DNA from 4 places in the Pseudarthrobacter sp. lyk4-40-TYG-27 genome. Region 4 is predicted to be linked to each of the others. Evidence: riboswitches for the same ligand, from Rfam matches in the RefSeq annotation. Region 4 holds a riboswitch; each other region holds the start of a gene.
The links. A riboswitch is a leader RNA that binds a small molecule or an ion and turns the genes downstream of it on or off. The one in region 4 is predicted to bind cyclic di-AMP.
Positions count from the first base shown of each region.

Region 1: linked by a shared signal. The riboswitch ahead of QRM96_RS03740 (C40 family peptidase) and the one ahead of QRM96_RS18745 (aggregation-promoting factor C-terminal-like domain-containing protein) in region 4 are both predicted to bind cyclic di-AMP.
Region 2: linked by a shared signal. The riboswitch ahead of QRM96_RS06985 (glycoside hydrolase family 16 protein) and the one ahead of QRM96_RS18745 (aggregation-promoting factor C-terminal-like domain-containing protein) in region 4 are both predicted to bind cyclic di-AMP.
Region 3: linked by a shared signal. The riboswitch ahead of QRM96_RS00785 (C40 family peptidase) and the one ahead of QRM96_RS18745 (aggregation-promoting factor C-terminal-like domain-containing protein) in region 4 are both predicted to bind cyclic di-AMP.

Region 1 is NZ_JARVSH010000002.1:61,922-66,097, reverse strand. Features, by position in the region: gene QRM96_RS03750 (HNH endonuclease) at 1-17, opposite strand, end outside; gene QRM96_RS03745 (NlpC/P60 family protein) at 285-1,052, opposite strand; gene QRM96_RS03740 (C40 family peptidase) at 1,215-1,892, opposite strand; cyclic di-AMP (ydaO/yuaA leader) riboswitch at 1,963-2,144, opposite strand; gene QRM96_RS03735 (M23 family metallopeptidase) at 2,273-3,094, opposite strand; cyclic di-AMP (ydaO/yuaA leader) riboswitch at 3,107-3,337, opposite strand; gene QRM96_RS03730 (iron-dependent transcriptional repressor DtxR) at 3,456-4,157, opposite strand.
Region 2 is NZ_JARVSH010000003.1:549,025-553,200, forward strand. Features, by position in the region: gene QRM96_RS06980 (glycosyltransferase) at 1-864, opposite strand, end outside; gene QRM96_RS06985 (glycoside hydrolase family 16 protein) at 996-2,015, opposite strand; cyclic di-AMP (ydaO/yuaA leader) riboswitch at 2,101-2,270, opposite strand; gene rpsF (30S ribosomal protein S6) at 2,641-2,946, shown strand; gene QRM96_RS06995 (single-stranded DNA-binding protein) at 3,018-3,593, shown strand; gene rpsR (30S ribosomal protein S18) at 3,720-3,959, shown strand; gene rplI (50S ribosomal protein L9) at 3,977-4,176, shown strand, end outside.
Region 3 is NZ_JARVSH010000001.1:158,215-162,390, reverse strand. Features, by position in the region: gene QRM96_RS00790 (coiled-coil domain-containing protein) at 1-1,240, opposite strand, end outside; cyclic di-AMP (ydaO/yuaA leader) riboswitch at 1,494-1,666, shown strand; gene QRM96_RS00785 (C40 family peptidase) at 1,670-2,506, shown strand; gene QRM96_RS00780 (protein adenylyltransferase SelO) at 2,585-4,051, opposite strand; gene QRM96_RS00775 (mycothiol transferase) at 4,102-4,176, opposite strand, start outside.
Region 4 is NZ_JARVSH010000012.1:32,592-36,767, forward strand. Features, by position in the region: gene QRM96_RS18730 (phosphatase PAP2 family protein) at 1-457, shown strand, start outside; gene upp (uracil phosphoribosyltransferase) at 470-1,105, shown strand; gene QRM96_RS18740 (glyoxalase superfamily protein) at 1,150-1,551, shown strand; gene QRM96_RS18745 (aggregation-promoting factor C-terminal-like domain-containing protein) at 1,619-2,326, opposite strand; cyclic di-AMP (ydaO/yuaA leader) riboswitch at 2,332-2,492, opposite strand; gene QRM96_RS18750 (glycosyltransferase family 39 protein) at 2,638-4,176, opposite strand, start outside.

The sequences.
Region 1 (4,176 bases), on a different contig from region 4:
AGAACGAGAGTGCGCATGCACGTACCTCTTCACGGCCGCACCCGTCAGGGGCACGAGGGCCGGCTGCCCTCGGCATGTCCGGGCTATGGATCGACATCACAAGAGTAAACAGAGAATTGCAATATCAGGTAATCGGTATACGCGGAGGCCGGATCCCACCCCGGTGGCGGGAGCCGGGATGCACGCAGAATGGCGGGAGTTAAATGGGAAAAGACCCCCGCCTCAAGGGCAGGGGTCCTTCCGGGCACATCTTATGCGGCGCCGCGTGCGGCGGGCGGCAGTGGTTACCGAACGTGGATGAAGACCGGTCCGGAGCCAACGTTGGCGCTGAACACAACGGTGTCGTTGCCGTTGAAGCCGCCGTGGACGGCCATCCCGTTTCCGGCGTAGACGGCGATGTGGGCCATTCCTCCGCCACCGTCGGCGTAGTAGATGAGGTCTCCGGGCTGGGCCTGGGATGCGGACACCCTGTCACCCAATGACAGGTAACCGGCGGGCCAGTCGTGGAAGTGGATGCCGACGGCAGCCAGTGCGTTGGTCACCAGCATGGTGCAGTCCTGGTGTACGCCAAGCTGGGCGTAGGCAGCGGACAGGATGGCAGCACCCTTTCCGCTGGCGGAAACCTGGGCGGCGGGGGCAGCCGTGGCATCGGCAGTTGCAACCTTGGCAGTCACCTTGGGAGCGGCAACGGCCTGGGCAACGGGAGCGGGAGCGGCTTCCTGCACCGCAACCTCGGGCTCGGGAGCCGGTGCCGGAGTGGTGGTAACGGCCGGCTTTTCGAAGCTGATGGCAATGGTGGAAGCCGCTGAGATCGGAGCGTCGACGGCGGATTCAACTTCCATGGCGGATGCCGGAGCCGAGTCGCGCTTGACGTTGGTGTCGGCTGCGTTGGCTGCGATGCCGCTGGTCAGGACCAGGCCGGAAGCTGCAGCGATTACTGCAGCCTGGCGGCCCATGCCGCCGGCGTTGTCGCTGACAGCCTTGGCAATGATCGCGATCGAGTTGGTTTTGGTGACCTCGGCGCGGTGCCGTGCGGTAGCACGAGTCGTCATCAGTTCTCTCTTTCGTTTTCCTCTGGACCGCGGTGGCCTGTCCGAGGGGGTTGGATGCGCCGGCATCTTGGGGGTACGCCGGCGCGTCCCGAACGGGGATGTTGGTTTCTAGCGAAAAAGCTTTGGGCAAAGAAATAGCCCTTGGAGCGTGGAGCCCAAGAACTACTTGTTCAGGTGGTAGTACGTGGAAGTACCGGTGGCTGCGGGAGAGTGGAGCATGGTTCCCTGCGACGGGTTGAGCGCGCTGATCATCATGCCGTTGCCGACGTAGATGCCGACGTGTGCGCCGCCGTTCTGGACCACGAGGTCGCCCGGCTGGGGGGTGGAGGTGGGGGTCATGATGCTCCACGCGTTCGTGCGGGGAATGCTGATTCCAGCCTGCGCGTAGACCCACTGAACGAAGCCGGAGCAGTCCCAGCCGTTGGGGGTGGTGCCGCCCCAGACGTAGGGGTGGCCGATGCCGGTGTAGGCGATCGCGGCGATACCCGAGGTGGCTGCGGACGAAACGGCTTCTACTGCCTGTCCGGCCTTGGACGCCTCCTGGCCGGCAGTGGTGGCGGTGCGGTCCGCGGACGCGGTGGACTGGGTGCGCACGGTTTCCACCTTCGGGGCGGCGGTGGTCTTGACCGCCGGACGCTCGAAGGAAACGGTGGCCGTGGGGGCCGCGGTGACAGCAAGGGCGGTCTGCGCGGAACCGGACTCCGTGGAGGCCGAGATGCCGGCAGTGGTGTCCGCGGCGTTGGCCGGCAGGCCCATGCTCAGGATGAGGCCTGAAGCCGCTGCCACAACGGCAGCCTGGCGGCCCACGGTCCCGGCATTGGCGCTTACGGCCTTGGACATGGCGTCCAAGGGGTTGACGCGAACCGTTTGCGCACGGTGGCGCGCAGAATTATGGCGTGAAGACACGAAGGTAGCCTCTCCCAATGCCTGCGAGGTGAGCTGTCGGATTCGGATGGGAGTCACCCGGCCACTTCGCTTCCTGGGAAGCTCATGACTTAACCCCAAGGCCTTCCAGAACGCAGAAGGCCAAAATTGGTTCCCCCGCCCCTGCCAGACGATGAAATGCGAACGGACCTTGAGCGGTGGCAGAGTTAGGCAATCCACTCAAGAGCGTCAACTTCGGAAAAGTTGACGCGAGTTAGACGGTACAGCAGTTTTGCTTCAATGTCACATTCAGGTCACGGCGGGTCACGGCGATCTGGGAGTGCGCAATCAAACGGTTACAGCCAGCCCATCGGATCGACCACTTCGCCGTTGACCTGAACTTCGAAGTGCAGGTGGCAGCCGGTGGACGCCCCGGTGGTCCCGCTCAACGCCACGACTTCGCCGCGGGAGACCGTTTGGCCCACCTTGACGTTGAAGGACGAGAGGTGGTTGTACGTGGTCTCCAGGCCGTTGCCATGGTCGATCACCACCCGGTTTCCACCGCCGAACTGGTGCCAGCCGGCGAAGGTCACGGTTCCTGTTGCGGCTGCCAGGACGGACGTCCCGCACTGTGCCACGAAGTCCTGTCCGCGGTGGAAATCTCCGGTGCCGCCGGTGATTGGGCTGACCCGGTAGCCGAAGGGCGACGCGGTCACGAGGGATGCCAGCGGCGCGGCCAGGGTCCCGGCGGAAGCCGCACGCGTTACCGATCCGGCCGACTGGGCGCTCAGCAGTTGCTTCAGCTTCCCGTCGGGGTCCGCCTGCGTTACGACGGCTGAGCGGCTGAAGTCGATCTGGGCGCCTACATCCGCGGAAATCTGGGGCTGGGGGCTGACTGCGGAGGCGGCCTGGGGCGCGATTCCGGCCGCATCCGTCGCCATAACGGGGCTGGTGGCGGGCATGGTCACCGTGAGCACCAGGCCGGTGGCGGCGAGGGCGATGCCAGCCTTTTGGCCGATGCCGCTGGCCGCGGCAAAGTCGGTGATTTGCCGGAACGGACCCCGACGGCGGCGCGCATCCCGTTGCGGGTCGCGGGGGCGCTCCGCGGCGGCTACTTCGACAACCCGGGGTGCCTCAGGGGGGCCCGCCGCGCGACGGCGGCCCCGGGAGGTCTGCATGGTCAAGAAGGGTTCCTCTCTGGAATAGCCTGCGGAGTTAGCTGTCGGATTCGGGTCAGAGAGATCAAAGACCCGGTCCGTCATGGGCAAACTTCTACACAGGGGTATTCCCGGAAGAATCCTTCACTGGAGAGGCTTGCTGCTGACGGACTTCACCCCAAGGCAGTCCCCCGCTGCCGGTTGTGGTTCCCCCGCCTCTGCCAGTAACGACTCGTACACCTGGCCCGCTGGCAGAGCTCGGCTCCGGATCAGGTAACGCTTAAGTATCAACGCTGGGTTCCACTATAGGGGCTTAAGACCCTAGGTAACAATTCCGTTATCTTTGCGTGGAATCCCCCGGGTGGGGTATGGAAACGCGGCGTCAGGCCTGGTTCACGGCGACGAAAACGTGTGCCGCCACCTCGGGAGGCAGCTCCAGCGCGCCCTCGATTCCCGCCACCCGTACCGAAATGTAGTCACCGACGCGTTCCAGGGAGACAGACGCGCCGGGCCGGATACCGCCCTCGTCGAGCTGGGTCAGCAGTTCCGGCTCCACCTGGATCGGTTCCGCCAGCCGGCTGATGGTCACTGCCGATTCAGGCCCGTAGGCCTTCATTGCCTCCACCAGGCTGATGGCGCCGTCGCCGAACCCGGGTCCGGGCTCTCCGCCCAGGGCGGCAAGGCCGGGGATGGGGTTTCCGTAGGGCGACTCCGTGGGGTGGTCCAGCATCTCGTAGATGCGCCGCTCCACCCGTTCGCTCATAACGTGTTCCCAGCGGCAGGCTTCGTCATGGACATAGGCCCAGTCCAATCCGATCACGTCGGCCAGCAGGCGCTCGGCCAGCCGGTGCTTCCGCATGACCTCAGTGGCACGCTTGCGGCCGGTGTCGGTCAGTTCCAGGTGCCTGTCACCGGAGACGACGACCAGGCCATCGCGCTCCATCCGGCCGATGGTCTGGGAAACGGTAGGCCCCGAGTGGCGCAGGCGTTCGGCGATACGGGCCCGGAGGGCAACGATGTTCTCTTCCTCAAGCTCCAGGATGGTCCTGAGGTACATCTCCGTAGTGTCGATCAGATCCGTCATCCAGCTCAGCTCCTCGAGC
Region 2 (4,176 bases), on a different contig from region 4:
GTCGGGGAAGACGGCGACGTCGGCCCCGTTGAAGACATCCGGGAGTGAGGGCACGTTGGCCAGGATTTCGATGTGTGGACCGGCCAGCGCCTGGACTGCCGCTGTGGGTTGCCGCCCGGCGATGACGAACCGTGCCTCCGGGACCTCCCGCCACACGAGGGGAGCGATACGGGTGGCCAGGACCGTGGCGCTGTCCACGTTGGGGGCGTAGTTGAGGCTGCCCGCGAAGCAAACCACCGGCGCCTTCCGGTCCGGACGCGGCCCCGCGGCCACGCTGGTTCCGTTGGGGATGCTTTTCACGGACCGGCCGAGCTTCGCGGACCAGGCTTCAGCGTCCTGTGCCCCGACGGTCAGCAGCCGCGCCCTGGCGGGCAGCGACCGTTCCGCCCGTTCGGCGAGGTGCTCGCGCAGCCGGTAGGCCGGCCGGAGGGAGCGGGCAATATCCGTGTCCATGGCGGCCCGGATGGACCAAGGGTCCACCGTTTGCAGCACCACGGGACCGGCCACATGATGCGAAAGGAAGAGGGCGTGCGGGCCATGGATGAGGGTGGCCTCACTGCTGCCGGACAGGGTGGCTGCCGCTGCCCGCGCTGACGGGGTGGAGCGCCGGTGCTTTCCCAGGCCGGCGAGGCCGCCGAAGGAGCGGACAAATGCGGCGGGGTCGTCCCGCGGGGCTAGTTCGTGGACGGTTTCGCAGCGGGCCCGGAGCTCCGCCGGAACCGGGACAGGGCCGGAAAACGTCAGCAGCGTGACGGCAACATCCGCGGGAAGGTGAAGGATCACTTCGTACGGGATCATGGAGCTTCCATCACCGAGTTGCGGGTCCCGGTTTGGCACGCTTTCCGTCACGTACAGGAGCTTCATTGCAAGAGTGTACTGGATCACACTCGGGTGGCAGGGTTGCTCTGGGCAACTTTGTGGGGAACCGCAGGAAGCCAAAAAGGGCGACGGCGGGAAGTCCCGCCGTCGCCCTTTCCAAGGGGGCGCGTGGCCGGCTACTGCCAGGCGCGGACGTAGTCCACCAGGAGTTGGGACTGCGGGCCGTACACCGGGTTCGTCGATGAAGCGCCGACGTTCAGCACGATGTACTGCGGGGCGTTTCCGTCGTCCGTGGGGTAGGACTTGACCTTCACGCCGTCGAAGTAGACGTCCGACGAGTTGGCCATCCGGTGCAAGCCGAAGGTGTGGTATTCGTTGGCCCAGTTGCCGCCGACGCCACCCTGGTTGTGTGACCCGGAGCCGGAGTGGTAATTCACGGTCATCTTGCCCTGGAGGACCTCCGCGATGTCGTTCTCGCCGGTGGCCGGCCAGGACTGCCCGGTGGTCCAGAACGCGGGCCAGTTATAGAGACCGTTGGCGTTGCCGGGGAACTTGATGCGGGCCTCGACATACCCGGTGGTGAACTGGTACCCGGTGCCCGCTCCACCCTTCGGGTTCGTGGAGACCAAGGACCCGGAAGACGAGGAGGCAAGGCTGAGGGCCAGGTTGCCGTTGGCCACGGAGACGTTGGCTGGGCTGGTGGCCACCTTGTTCATGGTTCCGCAGTTGGGGGAGAACCAGCAGTTGGACCATTTACCGCTGTCCAGGCCTGAACCGTTGAAATCGTCAGCGAAGGTCATGGTCCAGTTTCCGGGGACCCCTGCGGGCATGGGCGTCCCGCTGTTTGCCAGCGGTGCCGAGGCTGGTGCCACGGCGATGGGGGACTGCGGTGCAGGAGCCGCAACGGCCGGTGCCGGGGCGGGTGCCGCGGGAGCCGGCGCCTGGGACGGAGCCTGCTCTGGTGCGGGCGCGGGTGCGGCTGCCGGTGCCGGGGCGGGCGCCGGAGCGGACTGGACTGCGGCCGACGGGGTGGGCTGGACCTGTACCTCGCTGCCGGCCCCGGCGGCGCTGGCCACCCGGGATACGTCGGCAGCTTCATTGCCGTTGGCGACGCCGAGGCCAAGGGAGGCTGCGCCGAGGACGGCTGCTGCCAGGCCGGCGGCCAAGGGCAGGCGGCGGGAATCTCTGGATGTCAAGAACTGACGGAGCCCGGCCGATGGGGTCTCATTCTGATGACGGCGGGCGCGTTTGGCGCTCAATTTGCGGGATGCGGGCATGGGGAATTTACCTCTCAACGCCGGCGGGGTTAGCTGTCGGGTTCGAATGCTGCCATTCGGCCGCGGATCGCGGCTTCACCCCGAGGGCAGGCGGGAGCCATGCCCGTGACACTTGGGTCCCCCGCCTCTGCCTTGGAACCTGAGGGATCGCGGAAGCGGCAGAGTTGGGCGTCTTCCGGGATTGGGGCCGGCTGGGGCGGCCCACCCGAAGACCGTACACGAAAATCCCCGTGGAATCACAATTGGGTAACGGAAGCGGCGCGGTGGGCGTGGCGTCCCGCGGTGCACCCGCATAGACGTCTAACGGCGACCGGCATACTCCTGCGTTTTCCACATACGTGTCCGGTCGGGCTGCTCCTGCCACATCACGCGGCTAGCCTTGAGTCAAGCGCGAATCGCCTATCAGGTCCAGATGCACTAGGATATTGAAGTCTGTGCTGCGTCCTGCCTCCGTACTGGTGGCAAGGCACTCTGCAGAATCGCAAATGAACCTCCTGTTACGGAAATGCCGTAACCGCTTAGCCCAAAGGAGGTGGGTTCACATATGCGTCCTTACGAATTGATGGTAATCATCGACCCCGAGGTCGAAGAGCGTACCGTTGAGCCGTCGCTTCAGAAGTTCCTGAACGTCATCACCAACGATGGTGGAACCATCGAAAAGGTTGACATCTGGGGCCGTCGCCGTCTGGCTTACGAGATCAAGAAGAAGTCCGAAGGTATCTACGCCGTGGTGAATTTCACCGCCAAGCCGGAAACCGCCAAGGAACTTGACCGCCAGCTGTCTCTTAACGAGACCATCATGCGCACCAAGATCACCCGCCCCGAAGAGCAGAAGGTTGTTGCTGAGTAATCAGCACCAAAATTCATTCTTTACCCCGCAGGAACGCACTCTTCACCCAGGATCGAACAAGGAGGCAGTAGATGGCAGGCGAGACCACCATTACGGTCATCGGTAATCTCACCAATGACCCGGAATTGCGGTTCACACCGTCCGGTTCCGCAGTAGCGAACTTCACCATCGCTTCCACCCCCCGCACCTTTGATCGCCAGTCCAACGAGTGGAAGGACGGGGAGACCCTGTTCCTCCGCGCCGCGGTCTGGCGTGAAGCTGCCGAGAACGTCGCCGAATCCCTGACCAAGGGCATGCGCGTGATCGTCACCGGCCGCTTGAAGAGCCGTTCCTACGAAACAAAAGAAGGCGAAAAGCGCACCGTCATCGAGCTTGAGGTCGACGAAATCGGCCCCAGCCTGCGCTACGCCAACGCCAAGGTCAACCGCACCCAGCGCTCCGGCGGACAGGGTGGGGGCGGCTTCGGCGGCGGCAACGGCGGCGGTGGCTTCGGAGGCGGCAACCCTGGTGGAAACCAGGGCGGCAACTCCGGTGGAGGCTGGGGCGGCGGCAACCAGCAGGCTGCACAGGACGATCCCTGGGCCACGCCCGGCGTGTCCAATGCAGGCGGCTGGGGCAACGGCCCCGATTCCGAACCTCCCTTCTAAAACCCAAACAACGGCCCGATGCCGGGACTGCCCGGGAGCCGCAAGGCACCCAAGGTTTTGCCGCCGTCGGACCACCACCATCCCGTGGATCAATATCCACGGGCTCCCTAGAATAGGAGCTCCACGATGGCTAAGGCTGAACTCCGTAAGCCCAAACCAAAGTCCAACCCCTTGAAGGCCGCTGACATCACTGTCATCGACTACAAGGACGTAGCATTGCTGCGCAAGTTCATCTCCGACCGCGGAAAGATCCGCGCCCGTCGCGTCACTGGCGTCACGGTGCAGGAACAGCGCAAGATCGCCCAGGCAATCAAGAACGCCCGCGAAGTTGCTCTGCTGCCTTACTCCGGCGCTGGCCGCGGCTAAGGAAGGGATTAACTAACATGGCAAAGCTCATTCTGACCCACGAAGTAACCGGTCTCGGTGCTGCTGGCGATGTTGTCGAGGTCAAGGACGGTTACGCACGTAACTTCCTGCTGCCCCGCGGCTTCGCCCTGACCTGGACCAAGGGTGGCGAGAAGCAGGTTGAGTCCATCAAGGCTGCCCGCGCCGCCCGTGCGCACGCTTCTGTTGAAGCTGCACA
Region 3 (4,176 bases), on a different contig from region 4:
GCCCCCAGTCAATCTGCGTCCGGTAACTCGTCAGCCAGTCGCTTCCGGCGCTGGCGTACTTTCCCGGCGGCAGGGCCTGGGCTATGCCATAGGCCCCGGATGAGGCATTCGTGGCCGTGGTCAGCCAGCCGGATTCCTTGGTCCACAGCTGGGACAGGCACTGGAACTGGTCGGCGCCCCAGCCGAGGGCACCCAGGCGTCCTGAGGCATAGGCCTTGGCGCCGGCAGGATCATTGACGGCACCGCCCGGGACGGAGGGAACGACGACGGGCGGCGGGCCGGGCACGGCTGGCTGCGGCGGACTGCCGGGAACCGGGTCGGCCGGCGGGGCCGGTACCGCCGCGTTGCCGGCCGGAGCCGCAGCCGCGGGTTTGGGCTGCCGGGCTGCGGCCGCGGCAGCCTGCGCCGCGGCTTCGGCCTGCCGGCGGGCCTGCTCCGCCGCAGCGGCGCGCTTGGCCTCCTGGGCCGCTTCATAGGCAGCCAGCGCCGCCTGGCCCTGGCGATACTCCCCCTCAAGTGCCGCCGTCGTTCCCTTCAGCGAGGCCAGCTGGGCGGTCAGTTCGGTGCTGTGCTGCTGTTCGTCATTTACCTGCCGGGCAAGCGCGTCCTGGGCGGAGCGGGCTGCGTCCAGTTTGGCTTTTGCTTCCCCGGACAGTCGTTCCCGCTCAGTGCGGGCCACTTTTTCCTGCTCTGCCAGGGATGCGGCAACTTTTCCGGCAGCCGCAGCTTTCTCCACCAGAGCAGCAGTCTTGTCGCCCACCAGCTGGACGAGGTTGAGCCCTTGGACGCTGTTGTTCTGCAGGGCATCAAGGGCCACGAAGAATCCGGTATTGGTCCCGCCCGTCTTGTACGCCTGGACGGCAAGCGCTCCGATTTCCTTGCGATGACGGGCCAGTTCGTCGTTGGCGCGGGCAGCCTGGGCGGACAATGTATCCAGCCTGACCGATGCCGCTTGCAGCCCGGCGTCGGCTGCGGCGTAGTCGGCCGCTGCCCGGACCGCCGTGTTGCCGGCGGCTTCAGCCTGGGTCTGGAGGCCGTCCAGGAGCCCATTGATGGTGGTGATCTCTGCCGCTTTCGCTGCCTCGGAAGACTGCGCCTGCTGCACGTCAGCCCAAGACGGATACCCACCGGGAGGTGCAGGCTCGTCTGCCGTGGCAGGCAGGACCGTGGCCGCTGCCACTGCGATGGCGAGCAGTCCCCCCACCAGCGGGGACGTGGGCATGGTCACGAACAGGGGCATAGTCCCGAAGCATACCGGCGGCACGCCGGAGCGGAAAGGCGGCCGTGCCTGCTTTGTTACCCGTTTGGTCCGGTGCCGGACCGGCGGGAGCCCGGCGAGGGTGGATCGGACCCATCCAATCGCTGGTTGAATACGAGAGAAGAACCTCGCATGTTATCTAAACGTGACAATGGGAGGGTCGGCGGGTTATGGTCTTCTGGTGTCCCTCCCCAAACGGGACACTCCCATCAGTTTGCCGAGCCCTGCCGCTGATACCGGGATTCAACCGCATTCATGCTGGCAGGGACGGGGGAACCAAGTTTCCACGGCCTTTCAGGTCTTGGGGTTAAGCCGGACAGCTCCTCCGCCCACCGCGGAGATATGTTCGGCCGGGTATCTCCAACCCGAACCCGACAGCTCACCCCGCAGGCATGGGAGAGGCGATCAATCGTGTCAAAGAATCTCAGCACTGCCCGCCACCGCGCGACCCCGGCCCGCTCCATTGCGCTCGAGGGACTCGCCATGACGGCCAAATCACAGGCCCGTTCGTTTGGCCGTCCGGCCCTCGCTGTTGCCGCCGCGTCCGGCATCGCGTTCGGCGTCGGCGCCCCGGCACATGCGGGCGTGACGGGCGCGGACACCACTGAGCAGGCCAGCGTCCAGGCCGCCGCAGCTCCTGCAACTGCTCCGGCAGCCGCGGCAGCAACCGTCCACACCGTCGTTTCCGGGGACACCCTCGGCGCGATTTCGGCCGCGTACGGAGTCAGCCTCAATGACGTCCTGGCTGCCAACGGCCTGGGATTGTCGTCCATCATCTACCCCGGTGACCAGATCCAGATCCCCGGCGCCGGCTACGTGGCAGCACCTGCCCCGGCGCCGGCAGCGGCCCCCGTCCAGGCGGCAGCCGCCACCGCACCGGCGAACACCGGCATGAACATGTCCTACGCATCAGCAACGCCGGTGGCGTCCACCACCGGGAGCGGGACCGGTGCTGCCATCCTGGCCTCCGCCTACGGCCAGGTCGGCGTGAGCCAGGACTGCACCGCCATGGTTGAAAAGGCCCTGCGCTCCGTCGGCAAGAGCGTCGGCGACCTGGCTCCCACGCAGTTCTTCCAGTACGGCAGCGTGGTCGGGAGCCCGGCACCCGGCGACCTCATCATCACCTCGGGCCACGTGGGCGTTTACGCCGGAAACGGCCAGGTTGTGAGTGGCGGCGTCAACGGCTACACCACGCAGGTGCACTCCATCAGCTGGCTCAGCGGCTACTCAGTGGTCCGCGTCGCCTAGTCTTCGCGCAGTAAAGCCTGCTCCCAACAGGAGGGTGGCAGCCGGGTCTCCGGTTGCCACCCTCCTGTTGTTGTCGGATCAGGTCCCGCAAAAGGTCGTATAGGTCCCGAAGTCCGCCGGGGCACCGTCCATGTAGCGTTCCAGTCCGGCCCGCTCGGTGAAAGGATCGGTCACGGCCTGAAGCAGGCGGTGCAGCGGGGCAGTGTCTCCCTCCGTGCCGGCGGCGAGGGCTTCCTCCACCAGATGGTTCCGTGGAATGTACGCCGGGTTGACGCTGTCCATCAGACCTGCGTCGGGTTGCAGCGCCAACCACCGCTCCGACCAGGCGTCGAAGCCGGCCAAATCCATCACCATGCCGCGCACCGGGCGCAGGTCGCCGCGGGCGGCCCTGCCTAGGTTACGGAAGAACAGGGTGTAATCCACCGGGCCGTCCTTGAGGATGGCCACCACATCGTCAATAAGGCTGGACGCGGCGTCGTCGCTGGCGTTTCCAGCGGCAAGACCCAGTTTGGTTTTCATGCCGCCCGTCCACGCCGTGCTGTACTGTCCACGGAATCCACCGAGCACCTCAACCGCTGCAGCAACAGCCTTGTCCTCGTCTTCGTCAACGAGCGGCAGCATTGCCTCGGCAAGGCGGGCAAGGTTCCATTCGGCAAGGACTGGCTGGTTGGCGTAGGCGTAACGGCCACTGACATCGATGGAACTGAAGACGGCGGCGGGATCGAAGGCATCCAGGAACGCACACGGGCCGTAATCAATGGTTTCCCCTGAGATGGTCATGTTGTCCGTATTCATGACCCCGTGCACGAATCCCGCCAGCATCCACCGGGCCACCAGCCCGGCCTGGGCGGAACAGACGGACGCAAACAGTGCCAGATAGGGGTTTGGGGCGACGGCAGCGTCCGGATAGTGCCTGCTGATGGCGTGGTCAGCCAGCCGCTTGAGCAGGTCCATGTTCTCCGTGGCCCGGGCGTACTGGAAACTCCCAACCCTCAAGTGGCTGCTGGCCACCCGTGCCAGGACAGCACCGGGCAGCATGCCCTCGCGCCGGACCTGCCGCCCCGTCGCCACCACGGCGAGGGAGCGCGTGGTGGGAATACCCAGGGCGTGCATGGCCTCACTGACAACGTACTCGCGCAGCATTGGCCCGACGACGGCCCGGCCGTCCCCGGCGCGGGCGAAGGGGGTGCGCCCCGAGCCTTTGAGGTGGATGTCCAGCAGGCGGCCGGCGCGGTCCGTGACTTCCCCCAGCAGGAGCGCGCGTCCGTCGCCGAGCAATGGGGAGTAGCCGCCGAACTGGTGGCCCGCGTAAGCCTGCGCCACCGGGGTGGCACCGGCGGGAACGTGGTTGCCCACGAGGAGGCGCACCCCTTCGGGACTGCGGAGGTATCGCGGGTCAAGGCCCAGGCCTGCTGCGAGCTTTTCATTCAGGACCAGGAGTTCGGGGTCCGGAGCTTCCTCGGCCTGCCAGGGAACGGCAAGTTCCGCCAGTTCACGGGCGAAGTGGCCGTCGAAGGTGACCGTGGATTCAGCTGCTGCCGTCATGGGTTAACCCTATCGCCGTGGTGCCGCCCGCCCCTCCTGCACGGAGAGCTTCAGGCCCTGCCGCCGCTGGCCCCTGCATCATCCAGCCCCTTGGCATAGGCCGCCTGGCCGGCATGCTGGAGGCA
Region 4 (4,176 bases):
TACCGCCACCACCTTCGGCAAGAAGCTGGTGGGACGCACGCGCCCGGATCACGCAGACGCCGTTCCGCCGTATGAGGATTCCCCGTCGTTCCCGAGCGGGCACACCCTGAACACCACCGTGGTGATCAGCCTGGTGGTGTACCTGATCTGCCTCCAGTTCCACGCCATGCGCGTCCGGGTCCTGGCCATCACGGCGGGCGCGGTGTTCATCATCGCCATGGGTTTGAGCAGGGTTTTCCTGGGCCACCACTGGCTCACGGATGTCATGGCGGGCTGGCTGCTGGGGCTCACCTGGGTGGGTGTGGTGATTATGGCCCACCGGCTGTTCCACATTGTCCGCAGGCGGGAACACGTGGGTGCGGCGCCGTCGTTCGACCGTCCCATCGTCCGGGACGTGGTGGCCGAGGAGCTGCACGACGGCGAACACTACGGACCCGGCAAAGGCAGCGCCGGATGATAGTTTTAGGGGATGCGCACTCTCGTTGTTGACCACCCCCTGGTCGCCCACAAGCTCACCGTCCTGCGGGACAAAAACACGCCGTCGCCGGTCTTCCGCCAGCTGACGGAGGAGCTGGTGACCCTCCTGGCCTATGAGGCCACGCGGGAGGTCCGCACCGAGCCCGTCACCATCCAAACGCCCGTCAGCACCACGGTCGGCACCGCGTTCACCAAGCCCACGCCGCTGGTAGTTCCCATCCTGCGCGCCGGCCTGGGCATGCTGGAAGGCATGACCAAGCTGGTGCCCACCGCCGAGGTGGGCTTCCTGGGCATGGCCCGGGACGAGGAAACCCTGGACATCATCACGTATGCCGAGCGCCTCCCCGAGGACCTCACCGGCCGCCAGGTCTTCGTCCTGGACCCGATGCTGGCCACCGGCGGAACCCTGCGTGAGGCCATCAAGTTCCTCTTCAAGCGCGGCGCCTCCGACGTCACCTGCATCTGCCTGCTGGCAGCCCCGGAGGGCCTGGCCAAGCTGGAGGAGGAACTGGGCGACGCGAACGTGCACATCGTCCTGGCCTCCATCGACGAGAAGCTCAACGAGAAGTCCTACATTGTTCCCGGCCTCGGCGACGCCGGCGACCGCCTGTACGGGATCGCCGGGTAGGTTCCACCCTTTTTCAAAACCGTTCCCGCCGCTAGCCTGTGCGGATGGACTGGAAACTAGAACTCGTCTTTGTCCCTGTATCCGATGTGGACCGCGCCAAGGATTTCTATGTTAACAAGGTTGGCTTCAACGCCGACTACGACGAACGCCCGTCGGAGTCGATCCGCTTCGTGCAGTTGACGCCACCCGGCTCCGCCTGCTCCATCTGCATCGGCGAAGGGCTCACCGACGCTCCGCCCGGCACAGGATCCAACCTCCAGCTGGTGGTCAGCGACATCGAGGCTGCCCACCGCCAGCTCAAGGGCAACGGCGTGGACGTCAGCGACGTGGATGTACAGCAGTGGGGCCACTTCCTGTACTTCGCCGATCCGGACGGCAACAAGTGGTCTGTCCAGTACATCCCCTGGCGGAACGCCGGGCCGGGCGACGTCCAGGGCGCCGGTTAACGCAAACCGCGGGCCGCATCGACATGATGCGGCCCGCGGTTTGCGTTGCGCCCGGTGCTGGTGGTGCCTAGTACCAGTTGTGTGCCAGGTGGAAGTTCAACGCACCGCAGGGCGAGGCGTAGCTCTTCTTGATGTAGTCCAGGCCCCAGTTGATCTGCGTGCGGTAGTTGGTCAGGTAGTCGGCGCCTGCGCTGGCCATCTTCTCCGCCGGCAGCGACTGGACGATGCCGTACGCGCCGCTGCTGGCGTTGGTGGCGGTGGTGGTCCAATCGGATTCCTTGGTCCACAGCGTCTGCAGGCACTGCATCTGGTCCGGTCCCCAGCCAAAGGAGGACAGCTGGCTGGCGGCGTAGGCCTGGGCGCCCGCGGGATCGTTAACCGCGACGGCGGGAGCAGGCTCAGGCGCGGGGGCCGGCGCAGGTGCGGGTGCTTCAGCCGGCGGGGCGGCGGGAGCGGGCGCGGGGGCCGGCTCCGCGGCCTGCGGTGCCACGCTGATGGCGGAAGGAGCAGGATTTGCGGCCGGGTTGGACCGGATTTCGCTCTTCTCGATGCTCATCTGGGCATCCGCCGCCGACGTGGAAGCGCTTGACCCGGTGGACGACGCCTGGGTCATGCTGTTGGTCGCCTGGCCTGCCGCGCCAACGCCAACCAGCACCGCGCATGATGCAGCGAGGACCGCAACACGCCGGCCCACGGTGGTCTTTTTGGCGGGCTGGGGTTTGGCCCGATGTTTTGCCTTGGTTTGCAGGCATGGTTTTGCCATGGATTTAGACATGATTGATCGCCTCTCACACCTGCGGAGTTAGCTGTCGGGTTCGGATGAGGGCATCCGGCCGCACGGAAAAAACACGTGCTGGCTTAACCCCAAGGGCAATCATTGCCCGGGACGGTGGGTCCCCCGCCTCTGCCGTTGCTCAAGCGGAATCCGGGAAGCGGCAGAGCTTGGCGTCAACCCGGGATATGCGGCCCGAACGGGGACCGCACCTAATCGACGGTACAGGAAGATTGCGCATTAGTCACATTTGGGTAACGGAAGTCACGAATCATGGCGCGTCGATTTGCTGCAGGCGGATCCCCGGCGCCGGGTTATCCCGCCAGGATATAGACCGTGGTCCCGCCAATGTTTTGCGCCGGGAACGTGGACTCCACCCACTGTGCAATCCGGGTGGAGGCGTCAGAGCCGCTGCTGGACATCATGGTCCCGCCGGCAATGAAGTAGTGGATCCGGCCTTGGGAGACCAGCGCTTGGAACTGTTCCAGCGTGGGGGAGGGGTCGGTGCCGTTGAAGCCGCCCACGGCCATCACCGGCAGTTCCGTGGCCAGTTGGTAACCTGCGGCATTGTTCGAACCGACTACTGCCGCTGCCCAGGTGTAGTTTGAGGCACCGTCCTTCAATGCGGCCACGAGCCCGGCCGACGGCGTGGGCGCACCCAGGAGGCCGCCCATCCCGCCGGCGCGGCCACCGGTGGCACCCTGACCGCCCTGCGCTGCCCCGCCCTGGCCGGCACCCATGCCTTGTCCAGCCTGGCCGTTGAACTGCCGGGACGTGCCGCCCGCGCCAAACCCGCCGGTCCGGTTTCCGCCGAACCCGCCCGGGCCGCCGAACGACGTCGCCGGTCCGGCGCTGACAATGGCCCCGCTGTGCGCCGTCGCCGCCGTCGACATGGAGAAGGCCAGCGGGCCGGCGAGCGATGCCGCAATGGCGAGCGCCGTCGTCGTCCGTTGCACGGAGCGCAGGCGGATGAACCTGTTCAACCCTGTTCCTGCTGCGGCCGCAAGGCCTGCCGCCAGCACCACCCAGCGCAGCCACGGGCCGTAGGCGGATGTGGTTCCCAGCAGGGTGAATGCCATCAGGGCTGCCGCGGCCACTGCGGCGGCCAGGAAGACCGCCGCTGCGGCCTGCCGCCGGTGCTGCCAGAGAAGTACCGGGCCCAGGCCGGCCAGGGCTGCGATCCCGGGCGCCAATGCCACCGCGTAGTAGGGGTGGATGATGCCCGCCATGAAGCTGAAGACCAGGCCGGTCACCAGGACCCAGGAACCCCAGATGAGCACCGACGCCCGGACGGCGTCAGTCCGCGGCGCCCGGCGTCCCACCCACAGCAAGCCGGCAGCAAGGATCAGTGCGGAGGGCAGCAGCCACGCGATCTGGCCGCCAAATTCGCTGTTGAACATCCGCAACAGCCCGGGAACGCCCCAGCCGTTGGCGCCGCCCACGCTCCCTGTCTCGTCGCCTGTCAGCCGGCCCAGGCCGTTATAGCCGAGGGTCAGTTCCAGGATGGAATTGTCCTGCGAACCACCAATGAACGGACGGTCCGCAGCCGGGATGAGCTCCACGACGGCCAGCCACCAGCCGGCCGCGGCAAGCATCGCGGCACCGGCGGCGAGCAGGTGCAGCAGCCGCCGGCCCAGCCTGGCGGGCGCCGCGACCAGGTAGGCGAGGGCAAACCCGGGAACCACCAGCAGGACCTGCAGCTGCTTGGCAAGGAACCCGAAGCCCAGGAAAACCCCTGCCAGCAGGAGCCAGCGCAGCCTGTCCTCCTGCACGGAGCGGAGCACCGCATAGGCGGCGGCGGTCATGAGCAGCACCAGCAGGGCGTCCGGGTTGTTGAACCGGAACATCAGCGT